Regions from separate parts of the Delftia sp. WSY_12 genome, predicted to be linked through region 1. Evidence: predicted binding sites of a transcription regulator. Region 1 holds the regulator's gene; the other holds the start of a gene.
What was found. The regulator FNR, encoded in region 1, switches genes on or off when oxygen is low (the NO sensors DNR and NnrR bind a similar motif). The targets are predictions, from matches to a motif close to TTGATNNNNATCAA.
Positions count from the first base shown of each region.

Region 2: a site for FNR is predicted at 1,997-2,010, ahead of ACF8LI_RS22300 (diiron oxygenase). Genes of this name have one in related genera too.

Region 1 is NZ_JBICKW010000009.1:234,831-239,616, forward strand. Features, by position in the region: gene ACF8LI_RS05315 (HD-GYP domain-containing protein) at 1-82, opposite strand, end outside; gene ACF8LI_RS05320 (sulfite exporter TauE/SafE family protein) at 256-981, opposite strand; gene hemN (oxygen-independent coproporphyrinogen III oxidase) at 987-2,369, opposite strand; gene fnr (fumarate/nitrate reduction transcriptional regulator Fnr) at 2,531-3,250, shown strand; gene ACF8LI_RS05335 (hypothetical protein) at 3,332-3,619, opposite strand; gene ACF8LI_RS05340 (FixH family protein) at 3,802-4,116, opposite strand; gene ccoG (cytochrome c oxidase accessory protein CcoG) at 4,174-4,786, opposite strand, start outside.
Region 2 is NZ_JBICKW010000038.1:92,749-97,534, reverse strand. Features, by position in the region: gene ACF8LI_RS22310 (PLP-dependent aminotransferase family protein) at 1-219, shown strand, start outside; gene ACF8LI_RS22305 (serine hydroxymethyltransferase) at 250-1,530, opposite strand; gene ACF8LI_RS22300 (diiron oxygenase) at 2,038-3,000, shown strand; gene ACF8LI_RS22295 (2Fe-2S iron-sulfur cluster-binding protein) at 2,997-4,076, shown strand; gene ACF8LI_RS22290 (glutamine amidotransferase) at 4,128-4,786, shown strand, end outside.

The sequences.
Region 1 (4,786 bases):
GGATCTGTGCGCTGGAGGTGATCTTGAAGCTGCTGACCGGAAAGGGATGGTTCAGCCATCCAACATCGAGCTGGACAAACATGCCCGGACGGAGGTCTCGGATATCGATGAGGACGGAATGGTTCACGCGCGGCAACGGCCCCGAGGCTGAAGGAATCGGCAAATGTAAGCCGATGATTCGGGCATTATCTCCAGTTCTGAGGGCCTTGCAGGCAATCCGCGACCCTCAGGACCAAGTCTGTCCCCCGCTGTTGTTCATCGGCACCAGAGACTGGGCTTGTAGATCAGGTCCATCCACAGCGCCCACACGGCCACGCCCACCAGCATCAGGCCGGCCAGCCGCGTGCCCCATTCGGCACGCAGGCCGTTCAGGCGCTGGCGGCCCAGCCGCCACAGCCAGGGGCCGGCCACCAGCCACAGCCCGCTGCCCACGCCAAAGGCCGCCATGGCCGATGCGCCCTGCAAGGGGCCACCGCTGAGCGCGGCGACCAGCACGGCCGAATACAGCAGTCCGCAGGGCATGAGCGCCCAGGCATAGCCCGCCGCCAGCGTGCCGCCAGGGGCGGACACCCAGGGCTGCACGCGCCGCCAGGCGGCGCGGCCCGCAGACTCCAGCCAGGCGGGCTGGCGGGCCTGCACCATCATGGCCAGGCCCCAGGCCATCACGGCGACATGGGTCAGCGTCCAGAACGGCTGCAGCGCCGTGGTCTGGCTGGTGAGCCAGGACAGGCTTTCCATGGCCAGCGCCGAGGCAGCGCCCAGGCTGGCATAGCCGGCCAGCCGCCCGCCATGGAACAGCGCCGTGCGCAGCCACAGCCGGCTTTGCAGTCCATGGACGGCGACCACCTGCCCACCACCCTGTACCGTGCCCTGCCCCGCCCCGCCCGTGACCACGCCGCAGGGCGCGGCGCACATGGCAAGGCAATGGGGCCCGCCGACGAGCCCCATGATCAAAGCGGTCCAGAGCAGCGACAACAGCATGGGGCCTAGATGATCCTCGAAAACCGCGCCCGGTTCTTGTCGGCCTGCAGATATCGGTCAAACAGCATGGCCACGCCACGCACGAAGTACCAGCCCATGGGCGTGACCTGGAATCCCTCGTCGCTGATCTGCACCAGCCCCTTGGCCTGCAGGTCCTGAAGCGCCGCCAGCTCGGGGGCGAAATACTCGCGAAAGCCCAGCAGCCAGGCCTGCTCCATGGGCTCGAACAGCACGGCGCCCTGGCACATGATGGCCATGATGACGGCGCGCCGCACCAGATCATCGCGCGACAGTGCCAGGCCGCGCACCACGGGCAGGTGGCCGGCGTCGATGGCGTCGTAGTACTCCTCCAGCGTCTTGGCGTTCTGGCTGTAGCTGGCCCCCACCTTGCCGATGGCCGACACGCCCAGCGCAATCAGGTCGCAGTCGGGCTGGGTGCTGTAGCCCTGGAAGTTGCGATGCAGCCGGCCCTGGCGCTTGGCCACGGCCAGCGCGTCCTCGGGCAAGGCGAAGTGGTCCATGCCCACGTAGACATAGCCGCCGTCCATGAAGGCCGCGATGGAGCGCGAGAGCATGGCCAGCTTGTCGGCGCCCTGGGGCAGGTCCTCGGCCGCGATGCGCCGCTGCGGCTTGAAGCGCTCGGGCAGGTGGGCATAGGCATAGAGCGCGATGCGGTCGGGCCGCAGCGCATTGACCTGGGCCAGCGTGCGCTCGAAGGACTCGGGCGTCTGCTTGGGCAGGCCGTAGATCAGGTCCACGTTGATGGAGGCAAAGCCCAGCTGCCGTGCGGCTGCCACCAGCGCGAACACCTGCTCGGCCGGCTGCACGCGGTGCACGGCGATCTGCACCTGTTCGTCGAAGTCCTGCACGCCGAAGCTCAGGCGGTTGAAGCCCAGCTCCTTGAGCACGGCCAGGCGTTCGACGCTGACGGTGCGCGGATCGACCTCGATGGAGTATTCGCCGCCCGGCTCCAGCTTGAAATGCTCGCGCAGCAGGGCCATCAGCGTGCGCAGCTCATCGTCCGAGAAGAAGGTGGGCGTGCCGCCGCCCAGGTGCAACTGGCTGACGGCCTGGCCCTTGCCGCAATGGGCCGTGTGCAAGGCCATCTCGCGCGCCAGGTAGTCCAGGTAGACGGCCGCGCGATCGTGGTGGCGCGTCACGATCTTGTTGCAGGCGCAGTAGTAGCACAGCGACTCGCAGAACGGCACATGCACATACAGCGACAAAGGCATGGCCCGCGCTGCGGTACTCGATTTGCGGTGCTCAAGTGCCAGGATATAGTCTTCAGCACCGAAAGCCTCCACGAAACGATCGGCCGTGGGGAACGAGGTGTATCGGGGCCCCGGTACGTCGAAGCGACGCAGCAGCTCTGGGGTGACAGCGGTCATGGGTTTTTTCCTCTAATGTCGTCCACTGTGCCGCAGCCCATTGGCCGCGTCCTTGACTCATATCAAGAGTTGTTCGCGGCAGTGCTGCGACAATTTGATCCAACTCATCGCCATCCACGAGGTCACCGCCGGCGCACTGCTGCGCCGCTGATGTTTACTCCATGAACCTTCAGACCATCAAAGCATCCTGTTCCAATTGCAACCTGCGCGAGCTGTGCATGCCCATGGGCCTGGATGCCGAGCAGATGCAGCGCATCGACGACATCGTGGCCACGCGCCGCAAGGTCAAGCGCGGCGGCCTGCTGTTTCGCAACGGTGAGTCCTTCACCTCGCTGTACGCCATCCGCACGGGCTTCTTCAAGACCTGCGTGGCCACCGAGGACGGGCGCGACCAGGTCACGGGCTTTCAGATGGCCGGCGAGATCATCGGCCTGGATGGCATCGTCAACGACCACCACACCTGCGATGCGGTCGCGCTGGAAGACGCCGAGGTCTGCGTCATGCCCTTCGACAAGCTGGAGGACCTGTCGCGCGAGGTCACGGCCCTGCAAAACCATGTGCACAAGGTCATGAGCCGCGAGATCGTGCGCGAGCATGGCGTGATGCTGCTGCTGGGCAGCATGCGTGCCGAGGAGCGCCTGGCCGCCTTCGTGCTCAACCTGGTGCAGCGCCTGCACGCCCGGGGCTTTTCCAAGTCGGAACTGGTGCTGCGCATGACGCGCGAGGAAATCGGCAGCTACCTGGGCCTGAAGCTGGAGACGGTGAGCCGCACCTTCTCGAAGTTTGCCGAGGAAAACATCATCGAGGTGCGCCAGCGCCATCTGCGCATCCTGGACACGGACGCGCTCAAGCGCATCGTCAACAGCCAGCAGTGCCAGTGAGGCCGCAAGACCCCGCCCCCCGGCAATGAACAAGGCCCGCGATCGCGGGCCTTGTTCATTGCCATTGCAGTGCACGCAGGTTCAATCGCGCCCCAGGCCCTGCATGGCCAGATTTGGGTCCGGCTCGGAGACCACGCCGTCGTTGAGATCGTGCGTGGAGCGTCCCAGCATGGTGGTCATGAGGCTGGACAGCATGGTCACACCCCAGAAGGCGAAGAAGGCCAGCGTGTAGATTCCCTGCCGCGACCAGCCCAGGTCGCCGAGCCAGTGCAGCTCCAGCGGGTCCACGAAGGCGAATACCAGCATCTCCATCACGGCGGCGGCCAGAAAGGCCGGCCAGGCAATCCACATCCAGCGTTGGGCCAACATCAGCGATCTCCTTGAGCTGTCGAGGGGTGGCTTTCATTGTGCGCGCCGCCCTCGCACCGTGCCAAGCCCTGCGCACCCTGCACTGCCTGTAGGAAACCCTTGGCCCTCGCGCATGCTGGAGATGCCATCCACCATGCAAAAAAGGCCGCGACTGCGGCCTTGTGCACGGCATTTTCCTGCGTTCAGCGGTCCGTGGGATGGTCCTGCGCGGGCGTGGCCGCGTGGTTGCGGCCGGTGACCGCGGGCGCCAGGCTCTTGGGCACTTCACGCACGCCATCGGCACGCTCGTTGATGGTGATGCCATTGCGGTAATAGTCAGGATCGATCACGGGATCGGCGCCATTGATCGCAATGACGGCCGTGACCACGCCAGCCACCACGACGGCGGCCGGGCCGGCCACCACGAGCCAGACATGGGCGAACTTCCACCAGGGCTTGCCGGCGTCCGGATGCGAAGGGGCCGTGGCGGGCGCGGAGACTGCGGGACTGGAAGACATGGATAACCTCTTTCTTTCAAACAGCCGGCGCAGCCTGGGCGGCACCGGCCAGACATATCACCGGGGCACCAGGAAGACGGCCTTTTCGGACGCGCGTCCCGCGCCTGAATGCACGGCATCGATATCGAAGAATACTGTGTGCGAGCCCGGCTCGGCGGAACCGTAGGGAATCTGCAGCCGCGCCGCAATGCCGCGCGTCTCGGCCGGGCCGACCTCGACCTCCTGCTCGGACGCCAGCCCCAGCCCGTCGAGGCCATGGGCGCTGATGCGGTAGCGCTGGGCCTGCTCGGTGGCATTCATGATCTGCAGGCGGTAGACATTTTCCAGCTTGCCGCCCGCGACGATGCGCGACAGCGATGCCCGGTCGCGTATCACGTCGACCTTGACCGACTGGCGCAGCGCCAGGCTCACGATCATGGCCATGCTCAGGCCGATCAGCACGGCCGAGTAGACCAGCACGCGCGGACGGAAGATGCGGCGCAGCACCTGGGCCCGCCGCCACAGGCCGGCCATGGCGTTCTGCGTGGTCAGCCGGATGAGGCCGCGCGGATACTCCATCTTGTCCATGATGGAATTGCAGGCGTCTATGCACAGACCGCAGCCTATGCATTCGTACTGCAGGCCGTTGCGGATGTCGATGCCCACGGGGCAGACCTGCACGCACATCTTG
Region 2 (4,786 bases), on a different contig from region 1:
CAGGGCGGCATGCAGGTGCCCTGCCTGCTGGAGCCCGGCTGGTCCGAGGAAGACACCATCCGCCGCGCCGCCGCGGCCGGCGTGCTGCTGCAGGGGCTCAGCCGCCTGTACGCGGGCGAGCAGCGGCAGGCGGGCTGGCTGCTGGGCTATGCCTCGCTCACGGCCTACGAGATCGAGGCCGCCGTGCTGCGCCTGGCCAACGCGCTGCGAAAACCCTGACAGGTTGGGAGAAGCCGGACGCTGCATGCCTCAGTAGGGCAGGGGAAAGCGCGCGGTCAGGTCGGACACGCCTTCGTGGATGGACTTGAGCGTGCGCGCGTTCATGGTGCCGCTGCGTATGCCGCCCAGCGTGGCAAGAATCATGTCGCCGATCTCGCGGAACTCGTCGGCGCCCATGCCGCGCGTGGTGCAGGCCGCGCTGCCCACGCGGATGCCCGAGGTCACCAGTGGCCGCGCGCCATCGCCGGGCACGGCGTTCTTGTTGACCGTGATGCCGATCTGCTCCAGCGCCGTTTCGGCGGCCTTGCCCGTCAGCTCCCAGGGGCGCAGGTCGATCACGCCCAGATGGCAGTCCGTGCCTGCGGACACCACGGACAGCCCGCCCTGCGACAGCCGGTCGCACAGCACGCGGGCGTTGTCCACCACGGCCCGCGCATAGGTACGGAAGGCGGGCTTGAGCGCCTCGCCCAGCGCCACCGCCTTGGCCGCCACCACATGCATCAGCGGCCCGGACTGCAGGCCCGGAAACACGGCGGCGTCTATGCGCCTGGCGATCTCGGCGTCGGCCGAGAGGATCATGCCGCCGCGCGGCCCGCGCAGCGTCTTGTGCGTGGTGGTCGTGGTCACATGGGCGTGCTCCACGGGCGAGGGGAACACGCCCGCGGCCACCAGCCCCGCCACGTGCGCGATGTCGGCCATGAAGATGGCGCCCACCCGGTCGGCAATGCGCCGGAACTCGGCCCAGTCCATCTGCCGTGAATAGGCCGAGCCTCCGGCAATGATGAGCCTGGGCCGCTCCTTCAGCGCAATGCGCCGCACCTGGTCCATGTCGATGAGTTGGGAGCGGGCGTCCACCTCGTAGCTGATGGACTGGAACCACTTGCCCGACACGCTCACGCTGGAGCCATGCGTCAGGTGCCCGCCCGAGCGCAGGTCCAGCCCCATGATCTTGTCGCCGGGCTCCAGGAACGCCAGGTACACGCCCTGGTTGGCCTGGCTGCCCGAGTGCGGCTGCACGTTGGCGTGCGCGCAGCCGAACAGCGCCTTGGCACGCGCAATGGCCAGGTTCTCCACGGCATCGGCATTGGCGCAGCCGCCGTAGTAGCGCACGCCCGGATAGCCCTCGGCGTATTTGTTGGTCAGCACCGAGCCCTGCGCCTCCATCACCGCGCGGCTCACGAAGTTTTCAGAGGCAATCAATTCAATCGAACGCGCCTGCCGTGTCCGCTCGGCCGCTATGGCGTCCCAGGCCTCGCTGTCCGCGTGTTGGAGTTCCAGGGAATTGATTCTGGGGAGCGATAAATCGTCCATGTCGCATTGGCTGTCTTGGAGGCGCTGAAGCACGGGAATCGGCAGCGCCCGGGTTATGGAAGGATTTGGAAACCAGGACGCATCGGTAATGGGCAGTCTACAAAGTGCAGCGGCCTTGATTCCGACCATGTTTGAGCGGGTGAGCAGACCAATTAAGGTGGCATGCCAATGTAAACCGTTGAAAAAAGCGGTCTGGTTCATTGACGAAAATAGGTCTGTTTGAATCCACGCTCTCTCCATAGAATTCGCCGCCAGACGTTGAAAGTCATGAGATCCAATACCGCCAGGAATCATCCGCAATCTGCAGTCGGGCAGATTGATTCAAGGTGGAATATGACAGAGTGAAGAAATCCATGACAACGTATCTGCCATCTGCAGCGTCAATTGCAGTGCCATTTGCGGTGCCATTTGCGTCGCCATTGGTGATTGCGGCAGATGGAGAAAGCGGGGGGAGGGAATAGGCGATTTGACTCAGATCAATCAAGTTCAATCACACGGAGTTGAAAAATGAATCTCGATATCTCTCGGACAGATGACGCCGTGCGCGATGCGCTCAAAAAGCTGTCCCTGCTCTGGAAGTCAAGAGCGGCCGTGAATCAGGACCTGCCTGATTACTGCGGCTTGGCGTTCGACCCCGCCCGGCAGGACTTCACCGCCTCGCTGCTGCCGTTTCGCGATCACCAGGCATGGGTGGAGGCGCCACAGCACCTGCGCGACCAATGCCTGTCCTACGCCTGGGGCATCTACAACCTCAAGACCATCTACATCGAGTGCAACGTGGTCACGCCGGCCTGCGAGGACATCATCAAGACCCCGCCGCCCAGCGCCAACCGTGCGCTGCTGCAGGACGTCATGTCCCAGGCCCTGCTGGACGAGGCCCTGCACACCCGCATGTCCATCATGGCCTGCAACTACATCTACGAGATGCGCGGCCTGGCGCCGCTGGACTACGCGGACTTCAACCTCGTCGGCTGGCGCAACGGCGTGCTGGCGCAGTGCGGCGCGGAATGGGAGCGCCGCCTGGCGCGCTTCGCCATTGCCTGCGCCAGCGAGACCCTGATCACCGACTACCTCAAGACCATGGCCGAGGACCGCAGCATCCAGCCCATCTGCCACGAGGTCACGCGCACCCACGCCGTGGACGAATGGAGCCACTCCAGCGTCTTCAGCTCGGTGGCCACCGACATCGTCCAGGGCCTGAGCAACCGCGAGCGCAGCTACCTGCGCTCCATCATCCTCAAGACCGTGCAGATGTTCGCCAACAACGAACTGGGCGCCTGGTCCACCGTCTTCACCATGGTCGGCATGCCGCATGCGCGCGACATCCTGCACGACGTGGGCGACAGCAACGAGATCGGCGTCTACACCGACTCGGTGCAAAGCCTGATCGACCGCATCGGCCTGGCGGGCCGCAACCTGGGCGGCAGCGTGGCGCTGGTGTCGTCGGTCCTCGAGGAGATGCAGGCATGAGCGCCGCCCTCCAGGCAGGCAGCATGCTCGCGCGCTGCGCCGCTGCACGGGCAGAGGCGGGCGGCGTCATGGTCTACACCCTGCGCGTGCAGGGCGCCTCGGCGCAATTCCTCGGCGGCCTGCGGCCCGGCCGGCATGTGGCCATCGAGCATGCCGACGCCAGTGGCACCATGCAGCAGCGCCTGTACTCCATCACCCGCTACGAGCCCTGCAGCGAGCACGACGGCGCCGGCCAGTTCGACATTGCCGTCAAAAGCTCGGGCCGGGGCAGCGTCTCCGACCACATGCATGCGGTGCTGCGCGCAGGCTCCACGCTGCCGCTGGGCGGCGTGGCCGGCGACATCACGGCCGACCTGGTGCTGGGCCTGGACTCCCTGGTCATGCTGGCCGGCGGCATCGGCCTGACCTTGCCGCTGGCGCTGCTGCGCGAACTGGACCGGCTGCGCCAGCAGGGCCAGCGCGTGCCCCGCACCACGCTGCTGCTGTGCTTTGCGCGCATGGCCGACATTCCGTTCCTGCAGGAGCTGCAGCAGCTGTGCGAAACGGCCCCCTGGTTCGACCTGCGTATCCACATCACGCGTGAAGACATTGCCGCCCACGGCCCCTTCGTGCCGGGCCGCCCCTCGCAGCAGTCCCTGCTGGCGCTGGGCCAGCCCCAGGCCGTCGTCATCTGTGGCGGCCACGCCTTTGCGCAGACCTTTCGCGAGCATGCGCGGGCCTGCTTTCCCGGTGCCATACAGCACATCGAGGCCTTCACGCCGCCTGCCGCATCCACCGCCCAGCCAGGCGAGACCGCGCAGGCATGCCAGCTGCAGATCGCGCACAGCGGGCAGATTGTCGAAGCCGCGTCCGGCAAAAGCCTGCTGGAGATCCTGGAAGGCGTGGGCATTGCCATCCGCAGCCAGTGCCGGGCCGGCATCTGCGGCAGCTGCCGCATCCGCATCACGGGAGGCAGTTCACGGCTGGAGGCGGACTTTTGCCTCAGCGACAGGGAAAAGGAAGCCGGCTATGCCTTGGCCTGCTGCACCTTCCCCTCGGCAGGCCATATCCACGTCGATCTCAAGCCCGGCGCCTGACGGGCTCCGCACGTTCCAAGCCACCCTCCTGTATCCACCTGAGTTCCTCCCATGAAAAAAGCCATCGCGCTGCGCCACATCCACTTCGAAGACCTGGGCACCCTGCATGCCGAGTTCGCCAGCCGCGGCTACGAAGTGCAGTACGTCGATCCCAGCATCGGCGAGCTTGACACCCTGGACCTGGGCCGTGCCGACCTGCTCGTCGTGCTGGGCGGCCCCATAGGTGCCCATGACGAGGCGCTTTATCCCTTCGTCGCCCAGGAGCTGGCGGCCGTGCGCCGCTGGCTGGACAGCGGCAAGCCGCTGCTGGGCATCTGCCTGGGCGCGCAGCTCATTGCGCGCGCGCTGGGCGCCAGGGTCTACCCGCTGGGCGTCAAGGAAATCGGCTTCTCGCCGCTCACGCTCACCGACGCCGGCCTGGCCTCGCCCCTGTCCAGGCTGGACGGCGTGCCCGTGCTCCATTGGCATGGCGACCAGTTCGACATTCCCGAAGGCGCCGTGCACCTGGCCGGCACCGCCATCGGCGCCAACCAGGCCTTCGCAGTCGGCTCGCAGGTGCTGGGCCTGCAATTCCATCTGGAGGCCGACGCGGCCCGGCTGGAGCGCTGGCTGGTCGGCCATGCCTGTGAGCTCGGCATGGCCAAGGTGGACCCGCGCACCCTGCGTGCCGATGCCCAGAAATACGGCGGCCTGCTGGCGCTGGCCGCGCG